2 linked regions of the Azospirillum brasilense genome follow. The protein of the gene in region 1 interacts with the protein of each later gene in a pairwise test. Links are inferred from orthologs where the notes say so. Each region holds a gene or a part of one and is shown in the gene's direction. Other genes may lie near its edges.

What was found.
Region 2: the proteins of H1Q64_RS23475 (region 1) and topA interact in binary tests that used the Escherichia coli proteins (3 or more experiments, as listed by UniProt). The link is inferred for Azospirillum brasilense from one-to-one orthologs.

Annotation. Positions count from the first base shown.
Region 1 is NZ_CP059451.1:166,519-171,048, reverse strand. What follows is about bases 1,253-3,991. They hold H1Q64_RS23475 (IMPACT family protein), read left to right. Parts: upstream 1,253-2,196; coding sequence 2,197-2,787; downstream 2,788-3,991. Other genes in these bases: H1Q64_RS23465 (helix-turn-helix domain-containing protein), read right to left, coding at 3,369-3,991; H1Q64_RS23470 (nuclear transport factor 2 family protein), read right to left, coding at 2,851-3,267; H1Q64_RS23480 (DUF1810 domain-containing protein), read left to right, coding at 1,404-1,889. In the rest of the region: H1Q64_RS23485 (heavy metal translocating P-type ATPase), read left to right, coding at 1-548; more of H1Q64_RS23465, read right to left, coding at 3,992-4,214.
Region 2 is NZ_CP059450.1:333,185-338,372, reverse strand. Bases 581-3,977 are described here. They hold topA (type I DNA topoisomerase), read left to right. Parts: upstream 581-927; coding sequence 928-3,777; downstream 3,778-3,977. Other genes in these bases: H1Q64_RS14895 (hypothetical protein), read right to left, coding at 3,900-3,977; dprA (DNA-processing protein DprA), read left to right, coding at 581-874. Outside these bases: more of dprA, read left to right, coding at 1-580; more of H1Q64_RS14895, read right to left, coding at 3,978-4,232; H1Q64_RS14890 (hypothetical protein), read right to left, coding at 4,337-4,795; H1Q64_RS14885 (fumarylacetoacetate hydrolase family protein), read left to right, coding at 4,952-5,188. UniProt on the Escherichia coli protein: Releases the supercoiling and torsional tension of DNA, which is introduced during the DNA replication and transcription, by transiently cleaving and rejoining one strand of the DNA duplex.

The DNA of each region.
Region 1 (4,530 bases):
CGCTGAAAGACAGCGTGCGCGCGACCAGCGCGGCGACCATCGCGCGGCTGCGGCGCGCCGGGGTGAAGCAGGTGCTGATGCTGACCGGCGACCACCGCGACCGCGCTGCCGAACTGGCCGCGGAACTGCATCTCGACGGCTTTCACGCCGACCTGCTGCCCACCGACAAGGCCCGCATCATCGAGGACCTTAGCCGCGACGGCGCGCGCATCGCCTTCGTCGGCGACGGCATCAACGACGCTCCGGCGCTGGCCGGCGCCCATGTCGGGATCGCCATGCAGAAGGGAGCCGATATCGCCCGGCTGACCGCCGACGTGGCGCTTCTGGAGGATCGGATCGAACGGGTGGCCGATGCCAAGGAGACGGCGAACGCCGCCATGGCGCTGATCGCCCGCAACTACCGCCTGACTGTCGGTCTGAACAGCGCGATCCTCGGCGCCGCCGCGTTGGGTCTGCTGTCTCCGGTGGGCACAGCCGTGCTCCACAACGGAACCACGATCGGGATTCTTCTGAACGCGCTGCGCCGCGCGCCGGTGGCCGTACCTTGAGCCTAGCGCACTGACACTGACATAAAACGCAGTGGGCAGCCGGTACGCGATTCCGTCGGCACGGTCCAGACTGTCGGCCTCATCGTTGGATGAGGATCGTGGAAATTGCTATTTTCCATTTACCTAGGGTGAAGTTCGGATTGATGGTGTGGAATAAGGGGTTGCACGTCGCTGACATGTCAGTTTGGGGCCACTACACGAAAGTGTACAAATTGTCCGGGGTATGAGAACGCGGCATGAACTTAAGCTCAGCTACGCATTATCGTCCCCCTGCTCAGTGGCGAAAGCGGTAGCTTAGGCGCCCTGTGCTGGAACCGCTCGGTTCTGGCGCGTCGTGAAAACGAGCCTTCCATGCAACGGCTGGCGCCGGCCACGCAACCGAATGCCGGGTTTATGCAACCGGATGCGCCAAACCGACAACCAGACGGCCGCTTTATGCAACAGGCGCCCGGTTCCATGCGTGATCCTGCTGTGCCGCAATCGGACGGATGTTGTGAAAGGGCGGGGATATGATTTCAGTGCCTTTGACAGTTTACCGTGATGGGGACAGTAAACTGTGGGGGAGATTCCGTTTCATCCAACTCCCGGCTCCGGGGGATCGAATTAACATTACGGATGATCGTGGTCGCGTACAGCGGCTTCGCGTTATGCATGTGGCTCATGAACCATTGCGTGAAGACGTGGCGGACGTAGGTGACCGTGATCTTGCGTGGGTCCATGCCGAGTGGCTGGAAGAGTTCTACTGACCGGCAACGCTGTCGCGAAAAGGCGGAATGTTGACTGGGGCAAGTCGTCCACCAGGTATCAGATCACCGGAGCGACGATCCTGCGGACTCCTCAGTCGGGAGGGCTAGAATGCAACTGGACGATCCCTTCAATCTCCAACGGTTCGTGACCGCACAGGAGCCGGTGTTCACGACAGTGCTCGACGAATTGCAGGACGGGCGCAAGCGGAGCCATTGGATGTGGTTCATTTTTCCGCAACTGCGCGGCCTCGGCCGCTCGGCAACCGCTGAGTTCTACGGCATCGCCTCCCTCGACGAGGCGCGCGCCTATCTGGAGCATCCGACGCTCGGCCCACGATTGGAAGCCGCGACGCGGGCCGTTCTGGCGATCCGGGGGCGATCACTTCATGAGATCTTCGGCTCTCCAGACGACATGAAGTTCCACTCCTGCATGACCCTGTTCGCCTTGGCTGCGAAGGAGTCCGTTCCCCTTTACCGTGAGGCGCTTGCGCTCTGCTTCGATGGCCGAATGGACAAGGCGACGCTAACAGCATTGGGGAGTCCCGGGGCGGGCGGGCGGCCGCGCCCGCCGTTTGAGGGCGAGCGTAAGTCCTGATGTGTCAGGATTTACGCTCGATAGTATGAAAGGGGACCATGGGGGAGGCGCCCAGCATGATGGCCGAGGCGGTCGCCACCACCGCATTTGCGGTCGATTGGCTGGAGCGGCGCTACGGTTGAGCCCACGCTCATCGGCAGACTTGCTGATGGCGGTCATGGATGGAGGGGCACAGCTCCGTCATTGCCGGTTTCGTTGCAGATATCGTTGCGCCGACGTCGCAATCCCCCCATGGAATGAATAAATTCCATCGGCCCCGGGCCGGGGCGGCTTCTGGCCCATGCAGGAATGATCGTGGCAAAAGGTAATGTTCACACTTAAACGGAAAGAGCAATTCGAGCAGGAGATCAAGAAGAGCCGCTTTTTGGCCTCGGCGGGTCCGGTCACGACCGAAGAGGAGGCACGTGGCTTTATCGCTGCTTGCAGCCAACGGGATGCGGGCCACAACTGCTGGGCCTTCCGGATCGGCGACCTCTACCGGTCCAGCGATGATGGTGAACCGGGAGGAACGGCGGGACGCCCGATTCTTCAGGCCATAGACGGCCAGAAGCTGGATCGGGTGGCGCTGGTGGTCAGCCGCTGGTTCGGTGGCGTTCTTCTCGGTGCGGGCGGGTTGGTGCGTGCCTACGGCGGCACCGCAGCGGCGTGTCTCCATGCCGCTGAACGTCAGCCGATCATCCGCTTTGCAGCCTTGGCCGTCACGTGCGCCTTCGCCGACGAGGCCAGGATCAGGTCGGGGCTTGGCGCCTTCCCAGCAGCCTCTGCCGAGACCAACGGCTTCACGCCCCAAGGCGTGCAACTCCAAATCAAGGTTCCTTGCGGGCAGCTGGACGATGTCGTTTGCATGATCACGGATGCTTCTCGCGGTCAAGCCAAGGTCCAAAAGTCGCCCGGATAGCGAATGAGAATCCGTCCGGCGAATGCCGGTCCTATCACCGCGCTCCGTTGGGCAACCGGGCCGTTAGGGCTCGGACGGGCGGCAAGCCGCCTCCAGGGCCGCCTCATCGTCGCAACGCTCCTCGAAGCGGCGGATTCGGCTGTCCTGCAGCACCCACCGGTGTTCGGTCGTCACCGCCACCGGCTTCCCGGTGACCTTGCTGACGGCCTCAACGAGGTTGTGCGTGACGACTTGGTCTCCGTCCCTTGCGATGTCCCGCATCTCGTGCTTGGTGATCGTCCATGCCTGGGCCAACCCCTGGAAATAGCGCTGGACACCATCCAGGCCGTGGAAGTTGCCGGAAAAGGCCGCAAGGGCCGGGGACCGGCCGCAGGATATCCACTCGACGTCGGGCGCGAGATGCTCGAACAGCGGCGCCACATCGCCCACGGCATAGCGGTCGTACAGGTTGCGAAGCAACTCGATGTCGGTCTGCGCCATGTCGCATCTCCGCCCATCATGGGATGGTCCGCCATGATAGGGCCGGGTCCCGTGCGCCATGCCGGCGCAAAGGCGGTGCCTCTGTCGGGCGGAGCTGCTCCTCACAACCGGGCGAGGGCCTGCCGCATGATCTCCGCTGTGGCGAGGTCGGCCGGGAAGAAAGCCTCAATGGCCAGTTCGGACAAGGTGACGTCCACCGCCGTTCCAAACACCGTCGTGGTGCTGAAGAAGCTGAGCGTCCCGCTTTCCGTCCTGAGCCGCAGAGGAACAACCACGCCATCATGCGACGACAGCGGCTCGCTCCGGCTGTGCGGAGCCTGCCCGTCGGGCACCGGGTAGCCCTTCAACTCGCCGAACAGCGCGGCCAGCACAGGATCGGCGCTGACGTCGATCTGCCGGATCAGCCGGTGCAGAATGTGCGCCCGCCACTGGGCGAAGTTCTCGATCCGCGGTGCCAGCCCGGAGGGGTGAAGGCTGAGGCGCAGCACGTTTACCGGAGGCTGGAGAAGATCCGGCGCGGCGCCGGTGAGCAGCGGAGCGACCGCCCGGTTGGCCGCAACCAGCGTCCAGTGCCGATCCACGGCCAACGCCGGGTGAGGCTCGTGCCCGGTCAGCACGAGATCGACCGCCTGACGGGCGGCCTGCATCTCCGGATCGCCCAGCCGGTGTTCGGAAAAGACCGGCGCGAAGCCCGCGGCGGCGAGCAGCGCGTTGCGGTCGCGCAGCGGAATGTCCATCCGCTCCGCCAAATGGAGCAGCATGGTCCGGCTGGGCTGCGAGCGCCCGGTTTCCAAGAAGCTGACGTGCCGGGTCGAGATGTCGGCTTCGCAGGCGAGGTCGAGTTGGCTCAAGCCACGCCGCTTGCGCCACGCGCGCAGCAACTCGCCGACCGGCTGGTGCGGCACGGTCCTCGGGGTCGGTCGGTGCCGGGTGGCTGTTTGCGGCATTGTTCCGGCCTCCGGTCCGGTGTTGTCGTTGTTTTGCGCTCCACATGATACCAGCGCTGCCGATCATGCATCCAGAAAGGTCAGCAGGTCGCGGTTGAAGCGGTCCATATGCGTCAGGAACAGACCGTGCGGCGCCCCCTCGTAGACGGTCAGCGTCGCGTTCGGCATCAGCTCGGCGGTTTTCCTTCCGGTGATGCCAAGCGGGCTGGAGACATCCAAATCGCCGTGGATCAGCAGGGTCGGCACGGTGATGTCCCGAAGCTCCCGCCGGAAGTCGGTGGACGTCGTCGCCCGGTGGCAGTCCAGAAGCGCCTTC
Region 2 (5,188 bases), on another replicon or contig:
CTGCTCCTGCGAGCCCGACTATCCGGAACCCATGGCGGCGCTGGACGACGCGCCCCCGGCGGTGTCGGTCCTCGGCCATCCGCATCTGCTGCAACGGCGCGCGGTGGCTCTGGTCGGGGCGCGCAACGCCTCGATGAACGGCAAGAAATTCGCCGAACGGCTGGCGCGGGAACTGGGGGAGGCCGGGCTGCTGGTCGTTTCCGGATTGGCGCGCGGGATCGACACGGCGGCCCACGCCGGGGCGCTCGCCAGCGGAACCGCGGCGGTGGTGGCGGGCGGTGCCGACGTCGTCTACCCGCCGGAGAACGAGAAACTCTACCGCGACATAGTGCAGCAGGGTGTGATCGTGGCGGAAAGCCCGGTCGGCACCACGCCGCAGGCCCGCCATTTCCCGCGCCGTAACCGGCTGATTTCTGGCCTGTCACTGGGGGTTCTGGTGGTGGAGGCGGCGCTGCGTTCCGGCTCCCTCATCACCGCGCGCATGGCGCTGGAACAGGGACGGGAGGTGATGGCGGTTCCCGGCTCCCCGCTCGACCCACGCTGTCAGGGCACCAACAATCTTCTGCGTCAGGGGGCGGCCTTGGTGGAGGGGGTGGACGACGTGCTGCGGGCGCTGGACAACCTGTCGCCGACGACCCTGCGGGAGCGCCAAGGCGACCTGTTCGCCCAGGCCCGCCCCGCCGTTCCGTCCGAGGCGGAGCTTGAATCGGCGCGCGCCATCATCCTGGAAAACCTCGGCCACACACCGGTTGCCATTGACGAACTCGTCCGCGGGTGCCAATTGTCCGCTCCGGTGGTGTTGACCGTGGTGCTGGAACTTGAGCTTGCGGGCCGTGTCCAGCGCCAGCCTGGGAATCAGGTGAACCTGATCTGATCCCGATCCGCACCGCCGGTGTATGGGATAGGCACTTTCAGGGGCGCGGACTCTTGCCGGGCAGCAACGTCGTCATCGTCGAATCGCCGGCCAAGGCGAAGACCATCAACAAATACCTTGGCTCGGATTACACCGTGGTCGCCAGCTTCGGCCATGTGCGCGACCTTCCGGCGCGCGACGGATCGGTGCGTCCGGACGAGGACTTCGCCATGGACTGGGAGCTGGGCGACCGCTCCAAGCGCCACATCGACGAGATCGCCAAGGCGGTCAAAGGGGCCGAACGCGTCTATCTCGCAACCGACCCGGATCGCGAAGGGGAAGCCATCGCCTGGCATTTGTCGGAGCTGCTGCGCGAAAAGCGGCTGATCGACGACTCCAAGGTCCAGCGCATCACCTTCAACGAAATCACCAAGACCGCCGTACAGGCCGCGCTGGAGGCCCCGCGCGACGTCTCGCGGGAGCTGGTGGACGCCTATCTGGCCCGCCGCGCCCTCGACTATCTGGTGGGCTTCACCCTGTCGCCGGTGCTGTGGCGCAAGCTGCCGGGCTCGCGCTCGGCGGGCCGCGTGCAGTCGGTGGCGCTGCGCCTGATCTGCGAGCGCGAGTCGGAGATCGAGGTCTTCAAGCCGCAGGAATACTGGACCATCGAGGTGGGCTTCGCCACGCCGGGCGGTGCCTCCTTCACGGCCCAGCTCACCCAGCTCGACGGCAAGCGGCTCGACAAGTTCGCCTTGCCCGCCCGCGAGGCCGCCGAGGCCGCGGTGGCGCGCATCAGCCCGCAGGCCTTCTCGGTCGCGACGGTGGAGCGCAAGCAGAGCCGCCGCAACCCCTCCCCGCCCTTCACCACCTCGACCCTCCAGCAGGAGGCCTCGCGCAAGCTGGGCTTCGGCGCCACCCGCACCATGCGCACCGCGCAGCGGCTGTACGAGGGCGTGGACATCGGCGGCGAGACGGTCGGCCTGATCACCTACATGCGAACCGACGGCGTCAGCCTGTCGCAGGAGGCCATCGAGGGCGCCCGCAACCTGATCGGTTCCCATTGGGGCGAGCGCTACGTACCGGCGCAGCCGCGCGTCTACAAGACCGCCGCCAAGAACGCCCAGGAAGCGCACGAGGCCATCCGCCCGACCGACCTGTTCCGCCGCCCGGAGGAGGTCGCCTCCTACCTGGAAGGCGACGAGCTGCGGCTGTACGAGCTGATCTGGAAGCGCACGCTGGCCAGCCAGATGGAAAGCGCGGTGCTGGATCAGGTGGCGGTGGACATCACCTCGCCGTCCAAGGACGTCGTACTGCGCGCCACCGGCTCGGTCGTCGTGTTCGACGGCTTCCTCAAGGTCTACCAGGAGGACCGCGACGACGGCGCCGCCGACGACGACCAGGAGCGCCGCCTGCCCGCCATGGAGCAGGGCGACGCCCTTGCCCGCGGCGACATCAGCCCGGAACAGCATTTCACCCAGCCGCCGCCCCGCTACACCGAGGCGAGCCTGGTCAAGAAGCTGGAAGAGCTGGGCATCGGCCGCCCGTCCACCTACGCCTCCATCCTCCAGGTGCTCCAGGACCGCAATTACGTGCGGCTGGACAAGCGGCGCTTCATTCCGGAAGACCGCGGCCGTCTGGTCACCGCCTTCCTGAAGAATTTCTTCAACCGGTACGTGGAGTACAACTTCACCGCCGACCTGGAGAACAAGCTCGACGAGATCTCCGACGGTCGGATCGACTGGAAGACCGTGCTGCGCGACTTCTGGCGCGCCTTCCACGTCGCGGTGGACGGGACCAAGGACCTGACCATCACCCAGGTCCTGACCACGCTGGATGAGGAGCTGGGTCCCCATTTCTTCCCGACCAACGCCGACAGCGACACGCCGGGCCACGACCCGCGCGTCTGCCCGGTGTGCAGCCAGGGCCGGCTCGGCCTGAAGCTCGGCAAGATGGGCGCCTTCATCGGCTGCTCGCGCTACCCGGAATGCCGCTACACCCGCCCGCTCGCCGTCGCCAACGACGAGAACGGCGAGGCGCAGGAAGGCCCGCGCGAGCTGGGCAACGACCCGGAAACCAGCCTGCCGGTCACCGTGCGGCGCGGCCCCTACGGCGCCTACATTCAGCTCGGCCCGCCCCCGGTGGCCGCCGCCCCGGCCGAGGCGGTGGTTGAGGAGGCGCCCGCCGATGGCAAAAAGACCAAGGGCAAGAAGAAGGTCAAAACCGAGGAACCGAAGCCCAAGCGCGTCTCCCTGCCCAAGGGCATGGCCGCCGCCGACGTGGACCTCGACACGGCGCTGAAGCTGCTCGCTCTGCCGCGCAGCATCGGCAACCATCCCGAAACGGGCGAGGACATCAGCGCCGGCATCGGGCGCTTCGGCCCCTACCTGAAGCACGGCAGCGTCTACAAGTCGCTGACGCCCGACGACGACGTGCTGACCATTGGCATCAACCGCGCGGTCGACCTGCTGGCCGGCGCCGCCAAGAAGGCGTCCGCGCCCGCCAAGACGCTGGGCGACCATCCGAAGACCGGCAAGCCGGTCACCACCGGGTCCGGCCGCTTCGGTCCTTATGTCAAGCATGGCTCCGTCTACGCCTCCATCCCCAAGGGCACGGAAGCGGACAGCGTGACGCTGGAGCAGGCGCTGGAGCTTCTGGAGGCCAAGGCCGCCAAGGACGCCGCCAAGAAGGGCAAGGCCCCGAAGGAGACCGAACCCGCCGCGGACGGCGCCGAAGCGCCCGCCAAGGCCGAGAAGGCGACCAAGGCCAAGGCGACGGCGACGAAGAAGGAGCCGGCCAAGAAGGACGCGGTGAAGAAGGCCGCTCCGAAGAAGGCGGCTGCCAAAAAGGCCGACACCGCGCAGGCTGACGCCGCGAAATCCGATGGGGACAGCGACGAAAAGCCCGCTGCCCGCAAACGGGCCTGACCGCGGGCTACGGACCGGATCCCGGTGGGCGCTTCGCGGTTGCCCACCGACAGACGCGCGCAGGTCCGTTCAAAACTGATCACGGGAAGAACGACGGCTCGACCAACGACCGTGCAGTCCCGTCAGGCGGTGGCGGCTGCCTTGGCCTTGGCCGCGTTGCGACGATGGCGCAGCTTCACGCGGATACGCTCGACGGGGCCGAGCAGCCGGGGATGACGACGTTTCAGCCGAACGAACAGGCGGCGGGCGTCCGCCGAGTTGCGCAGCAGGATCACCCCACCGGCAAGGGCCACCGGAAAGCCGAATGGTCCCGGCAACGGCGACATCAACGCGCCCAGACCGATCAGGCTCCACCCCGTGCCGATCAGTGCCAGTTGCCGGACACGGGCAAGCGTGGGCTTGTCAAACTTGGGCCGGGCAAGCAGCGAACGGCGGATGGTGGCGCGGCGATGCATCGGGGCTCCTCCTCCTGTGCCAGAAGCCATATGGGGGCGGCCGCACACGGGGGAAGAGGCTGGTGGATGTGACTTTTCGAGGAGGAGGCGGGCAAAAGTGGGTGTCAGTGCAACGGCGCTGCGCTGTGGGGCGGTCCCAGGACGAACAGCGCGGCGGTGACCTCCGCCGGCGCCGGGGCCCATTCGAAGTCGCGCATCAGCTCGCTGCGCGCGGCGTCGGCGCGCTCCGCCAGGGCGTTGCAGTCGGTACACCCCGTCCGCCGGGCGGGCTTGCGGCCGCGCCGGTCGGCGCAGCTTTCCAGCATCAGGCGGATCATCCGCTCCCGCTTGGCGGCGTCCACGAATCCCGACTGGTCGAAATACAGCTTGGTGAAAGCGACCTCGGTCACCGTGGGCGTGGCGCCCTGCTTGCCGACCAGCACCGCCGACACCAGTTCAACGCAACGACCGGCGTAGTCGGGGATCGGGGCCGTGCCGTCGTCGGCGCGGTCGTACTGGCGGCTCGGCAGCTCGACCAGCCGCCCGGTCGACTCCTTCACGAGGTAACGGCGCCACACCGGCATATCCGCCTCCCGTCTGGTTTCCCCATGGGCTGAAAAAAGGGTACACCAGACCGGACCGCGACGGAACAGCCCCTTTCCGGCTTCGGCCGGGACCGGACAGCACTCACCGGAGGAGAGGCGCGGCTCAACCTTCGGGAACGGGAAGGGTTTAGCCTGATGAAACTTCTGCGATTCGGCCCGCCGGGCTATGAGCGTCCGGGCCTTCTGGACCGCAACGGCGTGATCCGCGACCTGTCGGGCGTGGTGTCGGACATCGGCCCGGCCACCCTGACCGAAGACGGTCTGGCCCATCTGCGCACGCTCGACACCGACCGGCTGGCCCAGGTGCCGGACGGGACCCGGCTCGGCCCCTGCGTCACCGGGGTGTCCAAGGTGGTCTGCGTCGGGCTGAAC